Regions from separate parts of the Devosia sp. SL43 genome, predicted to be linked through region 2. Evidence: predicted binding sites of a transcription regulator. Region 2 holds the regulator's gene; the other holds the start of a gene.
The links. The regulator LexA, encoded in region 2, represses DNA repair genes until DNA is damaged. The targets are predictions, from matches to a motif close to TGTTCNNNNTGTGTTCNG.
Positions count from the first base shown of each region.

Region 1 (7,666 bases), 1.1 Mb from region 2:
CTGTTGCAAACCCAAAGGTTTCGGTCGCCATGACAGGGCAAAGCCTGACCTTCCCTTTCGATAACTTTCGTTTTGATCTAGCATTGCAAAGAGCGAAACCAGGGTTGTATCGATGGAAACCCACGAACGGCATGCGCAGATCGTCGAGATTGCCAAGCTCCGTGGCCGTGTCTCGGTGAACGACCTTGTGCTTGAGTTCGGCGTTTCTCCGCAGACAATCCGCAAGGATCTCAATGACATCTGCAACCGGGGCTTGCTCAAGCGCAGCCATGGCGGAGCCGTGTTCCCATCCAGCATCGAGAATATGGAATACGAGGCGCGCCGGCAGATTGCGGCGCGTGAAAAAGATGCGATCGGCCGGGCTGCTGCCCGACTGATCCCCAACAACTCGTCGCTGTTCATCAATATCGGCACAACCACCGAGGCCGTCGGCCAGGCCCTGCTCGATCACGCAGGTATGATGGTGATCACCAATAACATCAATGTTGCCAACAAGATGCGGGTCTACCCGCAGTTCGAGGTGGTCATATCGGGCGGCATCGTCCGCGCCTCGGATGGCGGCATCGTCGGAGAAGCTGCCGTCGATTTCATCAAGCAGTTCAAGGTGGACTATGCCGTGATCGGCGCGTCCGCTATTGACGCCGATGGCGCCCTGCTCGATTTCGATTACCGCGAAGTGAAAGTCGCGCAAGCGATCATTGCCAATGCCCGCAACGTCATTCTGGTCTCGGACTCAACGAAATTCGAACGCACCGCACCGGTCCGGATTGCCCATCTCTCGCAGGTCAACACCTTCATCACCAACCTCTGCCCCCTGCCCTCGATCAAGACCATCTGTCGCGAGGCCGGGGTGAACCTGATCGAGACGAATCCGGTATCACTCCGTTTCACTTAAGCCTGTCACAAAGCCAACAAGGGGAGCATTTCTGAAAGCGCGGCAGCCAAACGATCGGCGCAGAAACAGCCCGCAAGGTTCCCACCAGCCCCAGAAACAAAAAACCCCCGGTTTCCCGGGGGTTTTTATTGGTAGCGAAGCCCAGATTTGAACTGGGGACACACGGATTATGATTCCGCTGCTCTAACCAACTGAGCTACTCCGCTTCAAGGAGCGCGCGGGTTTCCCCGGCGACGCACTTACTAGTTTTAGCACGTTCGCCTGTCAAGCCGCTACCCCGGCCCGATCAATGCTTTGAGCGCAAGCCCGCAATGGCGTCGCGCACCAGCGCCAGGTCAGCCTCGAATTTGGCCTGCTCGCGCGCCTTACCCTCGGCATCGGGAATGCGCAGCAGGTAGGAGGGGTGGTTGGTCACGAACAGCAAAGTGCCGTCGTCCAAGGTCATTGGCCTGCCGCGCAGCTTGCTGATAGTGTCGGTCTTGCCAAGCAGGCTTTGCGCTGCCGTAGCGCCCAGCGCGACGATCACCCTGGGTTTGACGAAACCAATCTCCAGATCGAGCCAGAATTTGCAGGCTTGCACCTCGCCACCATCGGGGCGCTGGTGAATGCGGCGCTTGCCGCGCGGCTCGAACTTGAAGTGTTTGACGGCGTTGGTGACATAGACACGGGAGCGATCGATGCCCACTTTCTGTACAGCCGCATCCAGCACTTTGCCGGCCGGTCCTACAAACGGCTTACCAGCCAGATCCTCCTGATCGCCCGGCTGCTCGCCGACGAACATGACGTCAGCCTGCTCCGGCCCTTCGCCGAATACGGCCTGCGTGGCGTGCTCGTAGAGCGGGCAACGCTGGCAACCCAGCACGGCAGCACGGGCGTCGCGCAAACTGGAAATTTCGCTAGTCTGTTCAACCGCTTCAGCATCACGGACCTGCTGCCGCAGATGGCGGGAAGGTGGTTGTGTGGCCACCCGTTCGATCATTTCGGCCTCCATCTCTCGTGCCCCGCGGATCAGGGGAGCAATGAGTTCGGCCTCGGGCAGGTTGCGCCAGTATTTCATCGGCATTTCCGACTTCATCATCGCGACCTTGAGCCGGGCCGGATTGAAGATCGAACCGAAATAGGTCTTCCAGTCGGCCTCAACCGCATCGTCCTGCGGCACGTCGGATTTGTATCCGCCTGGCCCGAAGGCGAGACTCTCGCCATCCCAATAGGCGCTGCGATAGGGCGTGACGATGGCCCAGATCATGCCATCGAAGCGCCGCGCGAAGAATGGCGCCGTCGCCTCCAGCGTATAGTGTTCGGGCTCGAACCAGGCGGCGTAGCGCTCGAGGCCACTGTCATCCACGATCGCCTTGAAGCGCACGAAGGCCTTCATCTTGTGGCTGTCGCGGCGGACGGCGCTGGCCATGCGGGTCAGTCGCACCAGATCAGAATCGGAAGCCGTTTCGATCAGCCCGCGATCACCCAGTAATCGCCAGAGGAAGCGGTAGAGCAGTCCGAACCGCTCAGGCTCGGAATGATTGATCGCCTGCTGCGCCAGTTCGATGAAGGCGGGCGGCACGGCACCGACCGGACGATCTCCCTGCACCAGGGCCACATCGCCAAACAAGCCGCCTGCGGCTCCGGGCTCCAGCCAGTCCACCTGGTCGGGCGGCACACCCGCCGCCAACAACTGTCGTGCTATGTTCCGCCACTCGGCGAAGTCGTTGAGCGCCTGCAGGCGGACCGTATGCACTAGAACAGGCTCAGTTGCTCGGGCTGGGGCGTCAGCCTGGCCCGCAACCGCTGGTCATCTGTCAACCCGCCCGGCGTCCAGTCCACGGCTTCGATGAAGGGGCGAACCTTGTCGATCGAGCCGGCAATCCGGGCCACATCGTCCAGCCCCAGGCTGTGGTGCCGGCGCGTCGCGATAATGCGATCGATGCTTCGCGTCCCCAGCCCCGGCACGCGCAGCAGCATCTCCCGATCGGCCCGATTGACGTTCACCGGAAACCGCGCCCGGTTCTTCAGCGCCCAGGCCAGTTTTGGGTCGATGCCGAGATCGAGCAGCCCGCCTTCCCCGCCCGACATGACTTCGGGCACGTCGAAGCCATAGAAACGGATGAGCCAGTCGGCTTGATAGAGCCGATGCTCCCGCATCAGCGGCGGCGGCTTGAGCGGCAGGCGGGAACTGCTGTCGGGAATGGGCGAGAAGGCCGAATAATACACCCGCCGCAGTTTGTAGCCCGAGTAGAGCCCTGCCGCCCGGTGGAGAACAGCGCCATCGTCGGCCGCATCGGCCCCGATGATCATCTGCGTCGATTGCCCCGCCGGTGCAAACTTGGCCGGCTTGGCCTTGGCCTTCTTGTCGGGCCCCGCTTCGTCGAGCTTGCCGCGCACCCGCGCCATGGCGGTACGGATTTCGCTCGGCTTCTTTTCCGGCGCCAGCGTTTCGAGGCCAATATCGGTCGGCATTTCGATATTGGTCGAGAGCCGGTCGGCCCAGCGCCCTGCTTCCGCCAGCAATTCGGGCGCAGCGTTGGGGATCACTTTGAGGTGGATATAGCCGGCAAAGAGGTGATCTTCGCGCAGGCTGCGCGCCACGCGAACCAGTTCCTCCATCGTATAGTCTGGCGAGCGGATGATGCCCGACGACAGAAACAGGCCCTCGATATAATTGCGCTTGTAGAAATCGAGGGTGAGCTTGACCACTTCCTCCACGCTGAACCGTGCCCGCACCACGTTGGACGACGACCGGTTGACGCAATAGATGCAGTCATAGACGCAGAAATTGGTCAGCAGGATTTTGAGCAGGCTGATGCACCGTCCATCCGGCGCATAGGAGTGGCAAATGCCGCTGCCCTCGGTCGAGCCGATGCCGCCGGTACCGGCGCTATTACGTTTCTCCGAGCCACTGGACGCGCAGGATGCATCATATTTAGCCGCATCCGACAGAATGGCGAGCTTGCGGCGTAGGGTGAGCGCGGCCATTGTTGTTCCCTTTATGTTCATGAAAGGGATAGCGCAAAACCTGGAGTCGGCGCATATCAAAATGACAGGTGTCGTGGTTTTGTGATCGATATAGCGGGAGGAGTTTTACCGATGGACATTCTGAACGATCTGCCGGGCGAGGGCCCAATATCCTTGATCGCCGAATTTACCGCCCGTCCACTACAGGGCGAGGCAGTGGCCGAACTTCTCGCCGGCCTCGCAACCAAAGTGCGACAGGAGCCCGGCAACATCGCCTTCGATTGCTTCCGGAGGCTGGACGACAGCGCCAAGTTCGTCGTCTACGAAATCTATCGCGACAAGTCCGCCTTCAAAGCCCACATCTCTGCCGACTATGGCGCCGTCTTCAATGCCCGGTTGCGCGAGCTGATCGTCGAACCGAACTCGGTCCTGACATTCCTGACGCCGCTCGCCGTTCGATAATCGACATCAGTCCGTCGCGATTGGCCTGCTCCTCAAACGTGATGGCGTTGTCTACATCTTGCTCAACACGGTGCGTAACAACCCGCGCCGCTACAGGAGACATAAAATGACGCTCGAACTCGGAGGCATCCATCACCTCACGGCAGTGACCGCAGAAGCCAAGAAGAACCTCGCCTTCTACACCCAGACCCTGGGCATGCGGCTGATCAAGAAGACGGTCAACCAGGACGACACCACCGCCTATCACCTGTTCTACGGGGACGGCGTAGCCTCGCCGGGCGCTGACCTGACCTTCTTCGACTTCGACGCACCGCGCGAAACGCGTGGCAATCACACGGTGGGTCGCACCGGTCTGCGTGTCGATAGCGAGGACAGCCTCAACTGGTGGAAGACCCATCTGCAGAGCCACAATGTCGGCACGTCGGCCATCAAGGAACGCAACGGCCACCTCTCGCTCGATTTCGAGGACTTTGAGGGTCAGCGCTTTCGCATGGTGATCGATGCCGCCAACACGGTCGTGCCCTGGGCCAAATCGCCCGTGCCCTCAGAACGGCAGATCATCGGGCTGGGCCCGATCACTCTGTCGGTGCCGCGGCTCGATCGCACCGAGGCCGTGCTGACGCAGGTGATGAACATGCGCAAGGTTCGCCAATATGCCATGACCAGCCACACGCCCGAGACCCATGTCTTCGAAATGGGCCCAGGCGGCCCGGCAGCCGAACTGCATGTGGCGGTCGATCCGAACCTGCCCCCGGCGCGTCCGGGTGCAGGCGGCGTCCACCACGTCGCCTTCCGCACGCCCGATCAGGATACCCTGCGTCAGTGGATCGAACGGGTGACCAAGGCCGGCATCCGCTCGAGCGGCGAAGTGGAGCGCTTCTATTTCACCTCGCTCTACTTCCGCGAGCCCAATGGCATCCTGTTCGAACTCGCCACCGACGTCCCCGGCTTCGCAGCCGACGAGCCGATGGAAACGCTTGGGGAAAGCCTGGCTTTGCCCCCTTTCCTCGAAGGGCGCCGCGCCAGCATCGAAGCGGGCTTGAAGCCGCTGGTTTGAACGCAATGCAGGGCGCTCATAGTCGAGCGCCCTGCCATATCTGTGTAGTCGATCCGTTATTTTTACCAACTTCGTCGCATGACTGCGAATGAGTTAATTTAGTGTTGATACAAAGTCTTGGATGTGATTGTTTGTAACTGCGGCAGGTAGAAGTCCCATTGGGAACTTCGTGTAGGAGTTTGTGTGATGAGTACGCAAGTACCCGCCGCGCGCAGGCGTCGCTTTGGCACAATGGCGAAAGCCGTCAGCATCACCTCAGCAGCCGTTTTGATTGCCGCCGTTATTGTTGTTCCGGCAACGGCAATTGAAAATGTCCGCCGCGAAGTTCGCCATTTCTTCGAGTGCCTTGAGCTGATGATTTCGGATCCCGAAACGCACGCGGTCGAGTGCCTTCCGAACAACATCCCTACTGGCCTGGAGTCGCTTTCAGGCACTGGCGGAGGTAGCCCGTCTAGGGACATCCCGGCCACGACGGCAACACCAACGACCACGACGACCCCGACCAGTACGGTTGCACCGACATCCACGGTCACGCCGACGTCTACCGTAACACCCACATCGACGGTCACGCCTACAACTACCGTCGTTCCTACCACCACGGCCGTGCCAACCACGACTGCGGTACCAACCACGACTGCCGTACCAACCACGACAGCATTACCCACAACTACGGCCGTACCGACCACGACCTCGCCACCGACCTGAGGCGACGCGGTTCGTGGACTATGCGGTTCTGACCCGAGCGACATCGCGCCGCCTAATCGGCGCGGGTGCCGTCGTTCTCCTGGCCCTCGCTGGCCTGGCTCTCCGCTACGCAGTGTTTGCCAATACAGCCGGGCATTCCGGCCTCATCGCCTATGCCGATGCCCTCTGCGTGTGGGACTGCGCGTGGTACAAGCACATCATCGAGCATGGCTACGATCTGGAGCCGAGCGGCGCCTTTCGCCCCGGCGCCGCCAACTGGGCCTTCTTTCCGCTCTATCCGCTCGCAGCCGGCGCCACGCACTATCTTACGGGCTTGCCCATTTCTCTCGCCGGCATGCTGGTTTCCACGACTTTCATCATTGCCGCAATCCTCCTCGGCCGGCCCTTGTTCCCCAACGACCGCAGCTACTGGATGTTTGCGTTCCTGCTGACCAACGGGCCTTTCTCGGTCATATTCTCGACACTCTACACCGAGAGCCTCTTCATCCTGCTCACTGTGGTAACGTTAGCTCGCCTGCAGCGTGGCGACGTTCTTTACGCAGGGCTGGCCGCCGGCCTCCTGTCCGCGACCCGCACGACCGGCATTCTCATGGGTCCCGCCATCCTGCTGGAGGTGGTCCGCCAGCATTTTGCGGCGGGCGGTCGCCTGCTCGGCCTACCAAAGGCTGTCATCACCAATTCCCGCACAGTGCTCGGGCTGGCGCTCGCACCCGTGGGTGCCCTTTGCTACATGGTCTACCTTCATGTCCATATGGGGGACGCCCTGGCTTTCGCCCATATCCAGCGCGCCTGGGGTCGGGATATTGGCGATCCGTTGCGCGCGCTTTGGTCCGCCATAACCCCGACAAATGTGCTGCACCCCGACGCGATGATCATCGCTGTCTGGGGTGGCGCCGCCATCTTCGGGCTGGCGATCAGCCTGTTCCTCGCATGGCGGCGACTGTGGGGCGCCGCACTGTTTTCCGTACTGGTTATCCTGCTTTCGCTTGGCAACGGCGTCGGCTCGATGGTCCGGTTCATTGCCGGGCTCGCGCCGATCAGCGTGGGGCTGGCGCGGTTGCTCGCGGCCAACCGGATCATCGCCGTATTGGTGCTGCCGCCACTGCTGTGGCTAAACTGGCTGGTCACCACAGGCTGGATACGCTCTTCGTTCTTCTTGATGTAAGCCATGGCAGCACCCTCAAACAATCACGCCGACCTGGTTCGCTACGCATTGGCCGCGATTATTGGTCTGCTTGCGGTAACCGTGTTGGCGCTCGTGAAGAACCCGCACGTTAATGACCAGTACCGCGCCTATTTTATTGATCGGACAACCGATTGCTGGCCGCTTCCGATCGACGGAGCCATCGCCTGGGGCGAGCAACTGTCCTTTGTCGGCGCTGCGGCCGTTTCCCCGACCTATCCCTTGCGGCGCTGCGGTTGGATGGAACCGCAAGATACCGGCACCTGGTCGATGGGCCCGGAGGCCGTGCTGCGCCTCAACCCTGGTCCGCGCGCCCGTGATCTGCTGCTTGACCTCGAAATGCTGCCTTTCGTAACAACCGAGAGCCCGGTGCAGACGGTGCGCCTGACATTGGCAGGGACCGACCTGGCGACGC
Region 1 covers NZ_CP063401.1:1,661,312-1,668,977, forward strand. Annotated here, with positions in the region: gene IM737_RS08165 (DeoR/GlpR family DNA-binding transcription regulator) at 113-895, shown strand; tRNA gene IM737_RS08170 (tRNA-Met) at 1,025-1,101, opposite strand; gene IM737_RS08175 (UdgX family uracil-DNA binding protein) at 1,182-2,630, opposite strand; gene IM737_RS08180 (putative DNA modification/repair radical SAM protein) at 2,630-3,865, opposite strand; gene IM737_RS08185 (putative quinol monooxygenase) at 3,977-4,306, shown strand; gene IM737_RS08190 (ring-cleaving dioxygenase) at 4,413-5,363, shown strand; gene IM737_RS08195 (hypothetical protein) at 5,462-6,049, opposite strand; gene IM737_RS08200 (mannosyltransferase family protein) at 6,082-7,233, shown strand; gene IM737_RS08205 (hypothetical protein) at 7,282-7,666, shown strand, end outside.
Region 1: IM737_RS08180 (putative DNA modification/repair radical SAM protein) is a predicted target of LexA. The motif match lies at 3,869-3,886, and genes of this name have one in related genera.

Region 2 (7,666 bases):
GACGGCCTGATCATGGGCATGCAGCACAAGACGCTGCCAGTCCACGGCGTGCAGTTCCACCCCGAAAGCATTGCCAGCGAAAACGGCCATGCCCTGCTGCAGAACTTCCTGAACCTCGCCCGCGACTTCAACCAGAAGCGAGCAGCGTGATGGATATCAAGGCAGCCCTCCACAAGATCGCCGACCGCCGCGACCTGACCGGCGAGGAAATGCGCGGCGTCATGCGCGTCATCATGGCGGGCGAAGCAACGCCCAGCCAGATCGGCGCCTTCCTGATGGGTATGCGCGTCAAGGGCGAGACTGTGGTCGAGATCGCTGCGGCCGTCTCGATCCTGCGCGAGCAGATGGTCCCGGTTTCGGCCCCCGAACACGCCATCGACATCGTCGGCACCGGCGGCGATGGTGCCGGCACGCTCAATATATCCACCGCCAGCGCCATCGTGGTTGCCGCATCGGGCGTTCCCGTGGCCAAGCATGGCAATCGCGCCTTGTCGTCCAAATCTGGCGCATCGCAGGTGCTGGAAGCGCTTGGCGTCAAGCTCGACCTGACCCCGGAGCAGATAGGCGCCTCGATCGACAAGGCCAGCATCGGCTTCATGTTCGCGCCCAGTCACCACCCGGCGATGAAGCATGTCGGCCCGTCACGCGCCGAAATGGGCACGCGCACACTGTTCAACCTGCTTGGTCCACAATCCAACCCGGCCGGCGTCCGCCGCTACCTGCTCGGCGTCTATGACGAACAATGGGTCGAGCCCGTGGCCGCGGCCTTGCTGGCCAACCGGGCCGTCAAAGCCTGGGTTGTCCATGGCAGTGATGGCCTTGACGAAATTACCACGACAGGGCCGACGCATGTTGCCCAGATCGCGGGCGGGAGCCTCACCACGTTCGAGATCAGCCCCGAGCAGTTCGGCCTGCCCCGCGCCACGCTCGACGACCTGCGCGGCGGCGATCCGGCCGACAATGCGCTGGCCCTGACGGCCCTGCTCGATGGTGCGCCCGGCGCCTACCGTGATATCGTCCTGCTCAACAGCGCCGCAGCCTTGTTCGTGGCGGACCGTGTAGACACCATAGACACCGGCATTGCCCTGGCGCGCGCCGCCATTGATTCAGGCAAGGCCAAGCAGACCCTCGCCCACCTCGTGGCGGTATCCAACGGACGAGATTGATGACCGACATCCTCAAGCAGATCGAAGCCTATAAGCGCGAGGAAATCGCCGCCGCCAAATCCATGCGCCCCTGGGCCGAAGTGGTGGCGCAGGCGCATGATCAGCCGCCGACGCGGGGCTTCGTCAAAGCCATCAAGGCCAAGCGCGCCCAGGGCAAATATGCCCTGATCGCCGAGGTGAAGAAGGCAAGCCCGTCCAAGGGCCTGATCCGCGCCGATTTCAATCCGTCCGAGATTGCCCGGTCCTACGAACTGGCAGGCGCCGCCTGCCTCTCCGTGCTCACCGATCGCCCCAGCTTCCAGGGCTCGCCCAGCTATCTGATCGAGGCCCGCGCTGCCACTCAGCTCCCCGTGCTGCGCAAGGACTTCCTCTTCGAGACCTACCAGGTCGCCGAAGCCCGCGCCTGGGGCGCAGACTGCATCCTTATCATTCTCGCTGCCGTGGGTGACGACGTCGCCCGCTACCTGCTCGACGCCGCCGAAGAGTGGAAGATGGACGCGCTGGTCGAAGTGCACGACCAAACCGAGCTCGATCGCGCCGTGGCGCTTGGCGCGGAGTTCATCGGCATCAACAACCGCAACCTGCGCACCTTCGAGACCACGCTCGAAACCTCGGTGAACCTGGCCATAGGCGTGCCGAAAAGCACGCTGCTGGTCAGCGAGAGCGGCATCGTCAATCATGACCATGTCGTGATGCTCGACCAGCGCGCCGGCATCGGCACCTTCCTCGTCGGCGAAAGCCTGATGCGCCAGGAGGACGTCACAGCCGCTACCCGCGCCCTGTTGATGGGCGCCCCGCAGGCCGTCCGCTGATGGCCGCAGGCCTGACCCATCTCAACGCCAAGGGCGAAGCCCATATCGTCGATATCGGTGACAAGGCGGTTACGCGTCGCCGCGCGGTGGCCCAGGCCCGCATCGTCGCCCGGCCCGAAACCGTCGCCACCATCATGGCCGGCGGCCTCAAGAAGGGCGACGCTCTTGCTGTGGCCCGCATCGCCGGCATCATGGCCGCCAAGAAGACATCCGACCTGATCCCGCTCTGCCATCCCATCCCCCTGACCAAGGTCAGCGTCGAGATCGAAGCGGATGGCACCGAGGCGATCCTGATACACGCCACCGCCGAAACCACAGGCCAGACCGGCGTCGAGATGGAAGCGCTCGTCGCTGCCTCCACGGCTGCGCTCACGCTCTACGACATGGCCAAGGCCATCGACCGCGCCATGGTGGTGACCGACATCTGCCTGCTGGAAAAATCCGGCGGCAAGTCTGGCGACTTCGTCCGCGCATGAGCCTGCTCCCGGTCGACGACGCCATCGCCGCCATTCTTGACCGAGTGCCGACGTCGCAGGCGGAGACAGTACCGCTGACCGAAGCCATCGGCCGCGTCCTGCTCGAGCCCGTCATAGCCACCCACGACCAGCCCCCCTTCAATGCCAGCGCCATGGACGGCTACGCCATGCGCGCCGCCGATGTGGTGGACGGGCACCGCCTCGCCGTCATCGGCACCTCGCAAGCCGGCATGGGCTTCGAGGGCACCGTCGAGCCCGGCCTGGCCGTCCGCATCTTCACCGGCGCGCCGCTGCCAACCGGCTCCGATACCGTGATCATGCAGGAAGAAGCCCGCGCCGCCGACGGCTTCGTCAGCTTCACCGCCCCTGCCCGCCTTGGCCACAGCGTCCGCCCTAGGGGTAACGACTTCGCTACCGGTCAGGAACTGCTCGCTGCCGGCACCCGCCTCACCCCCATGCAGATCGCCGTGGCCGCCGCCGCCAATGCCGCCCACCTCACCGTCGCCCGGCGGCCGCGCATCGCCATCCTGGCCACCGGCGACGAACTCGTGCTCCCCGGCTCCCCCCTCGGCCCCGACCAGATCGTCGCCTCCAACAGCATCGGCCTCGCGCCGCTCCTCGCCCCCTATGCGGAAGAGATCGTCGACCATGGCATTGCCCGCGACGACCGCGATCACCTCCGCGCCAAGTTGACCGCCATCTTCGCCACCGAGCCCGACATCGTCATCACCACCGGTGGCGCCAGCGTCGGCGATCACGACATCGTCCAGCAGCTGCTCGTCGAACTGGGAGTCGGCGTCGATTTCTGGCGCATCAACATGCGCCCGGGCAAACCGCTGATGTTCGGCACCCGCGGCAAGACGCTGATCTTCGGCCTGCCGGGCAATCCCGTCTCGGCCCTTGTCACCGCCCATGTCTTCATCAAGCCGGCTTTGCGGCACTGGCTGGGCCATGCCGAACCGCAAGCCTGGCAGTTGCCGCTGGCCAGCCCGACGCCGCCCAACACCGCCCGCCGCCACTTCATGCGCGCCCAGCTCGTCCACACGCCCTCGGGCCCCGAGCTGCAGCCCATCTCCCAGACCGATAGCGGCCACACCTCGTCCCTAGCCCATGCCGACATGCTGATCGTCCAGCCGGAAAACGATCCCGGCCAGGCCGCCGGAACGATCGTCGAAGCCCGCCCCATCGACGCCTTCTGATATCGGCGGCATCTACTACGCGGTGTTTCTTGGGATATTGCAGAACATAACTAGAACAAGTATAACTGTTCTGCCTACGTTCCGATTCTCTCCCCGAGGGGCCCATGCTAACGCGCAAACAACACGAGCTGCTGATGTTCATCCACGAACGGATGAAGGAAAGCGGCATCCCGCCATCGTTCGACGAGATGAAGGATGCGCTCGATCTGGCGTCCAAGTCGGGCATTCACCGGCTTATCACGGCGCTGGAAGAACGCGGCTTCATCCGACGCCTGCCCAATCGGGCGCGAGCCCTCGAAGTGGTGAAGCTGCCGGACTCGATGAACCCGTCGCTCGGCGGCCGCAAGGCGCGCTTCGAGCCATCGGTGATCGAAGGCAATCTGGGCAAGGTGGCGTCACCGCCATCCCGCGTGACATCCATGGACGACTATGCCCGTCCGATCGCCATTCCGGTCATGGGCCGCATCGCGGCCGGTACGCCGATCGAGGCCATCCAGACCCATTCGCACACCATCATGGTCCCACCCGAAATGCTGGGATCAGGCGAACATTATGCGCTCGAAGTGCGCGGCGACTCGATGATCGACGCCGGCATCTTCGATGGCGACACCGTGCTCATCAAGAAGCAGGACGCTGCCTCGACCGGCGAGATCATCGTCGCTCTCGTGGATGATGAGGAAGCCACCCTCAAGCGCCTGCGCCGCAAGGGCAATACGGTTGCCCTCGAAGCCGCCAACCCGGCCTACGAAACCCGCATCTTCCCGCCTGATCGGGTCAAGGTCCAGGGTCGGCTGGTCGGGTTGCTGCGCAAATATTGATGTAGAAAGGCAAGGCCACGCACCAGCGTGGCCTTTTTGTTTGCCTAGTCCCGCGCATCCGGTGGCGGCACGTCTGAACTGACCTTGCACTCGATCAGCCACACATCATAGACGGCATGGTCGACCGCATTCAGCGCCGGGCTGTCGGCGAACATCCAGCCGGTGAAGATGCGCCTGGATGTGCCGGTCAGGCTGCGCTGGTCGACTTCAAGAAAGGCCGACACACGCTGGGTCTCGGTTGGCGGGCGGCTGTAGCAGGCCCGTGGCGTGATCTCGAGCGCGCCGAACAGCACCGTCTCATCGATATAGACATCGAAGCGGGTGATGCGGCCGGTGATCTTGTCGAGGCCGGCAAAGGTCGCCACCGGGTTGGCGATCGGCTGCGCCATAATGGGAACGACAAGGCCAGACACCGCCAGCGCTGCCGACAGCGCCAGGCCCTTCAGCATTGAAAACGGGGCGATGCGGCGCAAGGCGCCGTCCTTATTCCGGCGACCAGGCGTCGTAATCGCCGGTCACGCGCGGGCGCTCGCCGGATTTGAGCAGGCTGCCTTCCGGGCGATAGGCGGCGGCCGTACCGGTCAAGTTGGCCTCATGCGGCTTTTCCCAAGCCTTGGCGACATACTTGGCCTGGCTGGGAACGACGTCCGTGCGGTGGTGCATCCAGCCGTGCCAGCCCGCGCCAATGGTCGAGGCATCGGCATAGCCGGCATAGGTCACATAGCGCCGGTCGGCCTTGCGATCCTGGTAGTATTTGTTGCCGAACTCGTCGCTGCCGACATAGTCGCCGAAGCGCCAGATCCACAGCCGCGTCCCCCAGGTCTGCCCGCTCCACCAGGAGAAGATTTCAGTGAGGAACTGGGTGATACCGGATTTGGCCAATTGTCGATTCCGCCGTCGAGATATTCGAGTTGAGGCGGTTTAGCATGGTCGCTCCCGTCAGCATAGGGCCGCCGGGATGGTGTGATCCGGAAATCATGCCTGCAATCTCAGTCGCCCCATGACCTTGGCCGGTACGGTCAAGTCTGCGACAAGGCAACACGCACCTGGGAGGCAATGATGCAGGGTATCGAGCTGTCGCGCCACTTCTACGTCGATGTCGTCTGCCCATGGCTCGACGCAGCTGCCCCTAACCTCCAGCATGCGGCCGCGCTGATCGGCTACGGTTCAGAGCTCCTCGGCTTTGACGACGAGATGTCACAGGACCACAATTGGGGCGCCCGGGTGCATCTCTTCCTCTCGCAGGATGACTTCGATGTGCATGCCCATCGCTTGGTCGATGCTTTCACCACCGAGGCGCCCAGGCAGTTTATGGGCGAGCCGATCCAATGGCGCAGTCGGCCCCATCCCGCGGCCAGCGGACGCTGGGCCGCAGGCGCGGTAGAGCACGGCCTCGAAATTCACACCATCGAGGCGCGCCTTGCCGGGGGTCTGGCCCTTGAGTCCGTGGATTCGATCACGCCGCTGCAATGGCTCGGCCTGTCCGAGCAACGCCTTCTCGGCTTCACGGCGGGTGCCGTCTTTCATGACGATGGCGACCGCCTCGGCAAGGTCCGTTCGGCCCTGTCCTACTTTCCCCGCGACATCTGGCTGTACAAGATCGCCTGCCAGTGGCGCCGCATCGGCGAAGAGCAGGCCTTCGTGGGCCGCACGGGCATGGTGGGAGATGAAATCGGCTCCCGCGTCATCGCGGCCCGCCTGGTGCGTGATGTGATGCGCATGGGCTTTCTGCTTGATCGTCGCTATGCGCCCTACCCCAAATGGTTTGGCAGCGCATTCGCCAGGCTGCCCATTGCGACGACCCTGTCGCCCCTGCTGGAACGCGTCCTGGTGGCGCCCGACTGGCAGGAGCGCGGCGAGGCCCTGGCCGCCGCTTACCTCGCCTTGGCGAACCGCCAGCGGGCCGACGGCATCGGTGATGTGTTTGAGCCGGTCATTGGGCCGTATCACGAGCGTCCCTTCGCGACGATCAACGTGGACGAGATCGGCGCGGCGACGGCAAGACCAATCGAGGATCCCTTCCTCAAAGCCCTCCCCATTGTCGGCTCATTGGACCAGGTGACGGACCTGACGCCTGTGATCGAAGACCCGGCCGGCGCACAACGGATGATGCATGCTCTGCTTGGCCCTTCTTGAGGGGAAATAGTTTGATGGGGACCGATTCCATCGTTCGCCTCGCCCCTATGTTGCCAGCCCGGCTGGCGCATCTGGCGGACTGGTCCTGGCATCAGGTCACGCTCGGCCGCTCCGATGCGACCGTCTGGCGCGCCGACAAGGGTGACGATCGGGTGTTTCTCAAGATTGCACCAATCCACCTGCTGAGCGAGATGCCCGGCGACATTGCCCGGCTGCAATGGCTGGCCACCGCCACGACCATCAAGGCGCCCCGTGTTCGCGAGGCCTTTGATGCGGATGGCTGCCACTGGTTGCTGATGAGCGCCCTGCCCGGCAGCGACCTCAGTCAATTGTCGGACCGGCCCGATGATCTGATCCTAGCCTTGGCGAGCGGCCTTCGCGCCCTGCACGACCTCGACATCGCCACCTGCCCCTTCGATCACGCCCTCGATGCCAAACTTGCAGCCGGCGCTGCCAATGTCGCTGCCGGGCTCGTGGACGAAACCGATTTCGACGACGCCTTCGACGGCTGGACCGCAACGGCCGTGCTCGACTGGCTGCTGGCACACCGACCCGCCGCCGAAGACCTCGTCGTCTGCCATGGCGATGCCAGCCTGCCCAATCTTATGGCCGATGGCGCTAACCTCACCGGGATCATCGACTGCGGCCGGCTGGGCGTTGCCGATCGCTGGCAGGACCTAGCCATTGCCTGCCGCAGCATCATCTGGAATTGCGGCCAGGAGCATGTCGCCCCGTTCCTGGCAATCTACGGCGCAGCCTGGGACGAAGACCGCTACCGCTACTATTGCGCGCTCGACGAGCTGTTCTGATGGCGATGCGGCGGTTCCTCGGCACCTACTACGCCTATGTGTTCCTCTTCGACTTCATGCTGGCCTACGCCATCTACACGGCCTTGTTCGAGCTCAAGGGCATATCGATTGCCGAGATCGGCATGCTGCTGGCCTTCTGGTCGGCGTCGGCCATCGTGCTCGAAATGCCCTCCGGCGCACTGTCCGACCATTTCGACCGACGCGTGCTGCTGGTCATCGCGCCGCTCCTCAAGGCGTTGACCTTTGTCTG
Region 2 covers NZ_CP063401.1:539,880-547,545, forward strand. Annotated here, with positions in the region: gene IM737_RS02645 (anthranilate synthase component II) at 1-150, shown strand, start outside; gene trpD (anthranilate phosphoribosyltransferase) at 147-1,166, shown strand; gene trpC (indole-3-glycerol phosphate synthase TrpC) at 1,166-1,978, shown strand; gene moaC (cyclic pyranopterin monophosphate synthase MoaC) at 1,978-2,454, shown strand; gene IM737_RS20915 (molybdopterin molybdotransferase MoeA) at 2,451-3,653, shown strand; gene lexA (transcriptional repressor LexA) at 3,758-4,471, shown strand; gene IM737_RS02680 (DUF2155 domain-containing protein) at 4,516-4,944, opposite strand; gene IM737_RS02685 (NADH:ubiquinone oxidoreductase subunit NDUFA12) at 4,955-5,338, opposite strand; gene IM737_RS02690 (DUF4037 domain-containing protein) at 5,531-6,607, shown strand; gene IM737_RS02695 (APH(3') family aminoglycoside O-phosphotransferase) at 6,622-7,416, shown strand; gene IM737_RS02700 (MFS transporter) at 7,416-7,666, shown strand, end outside.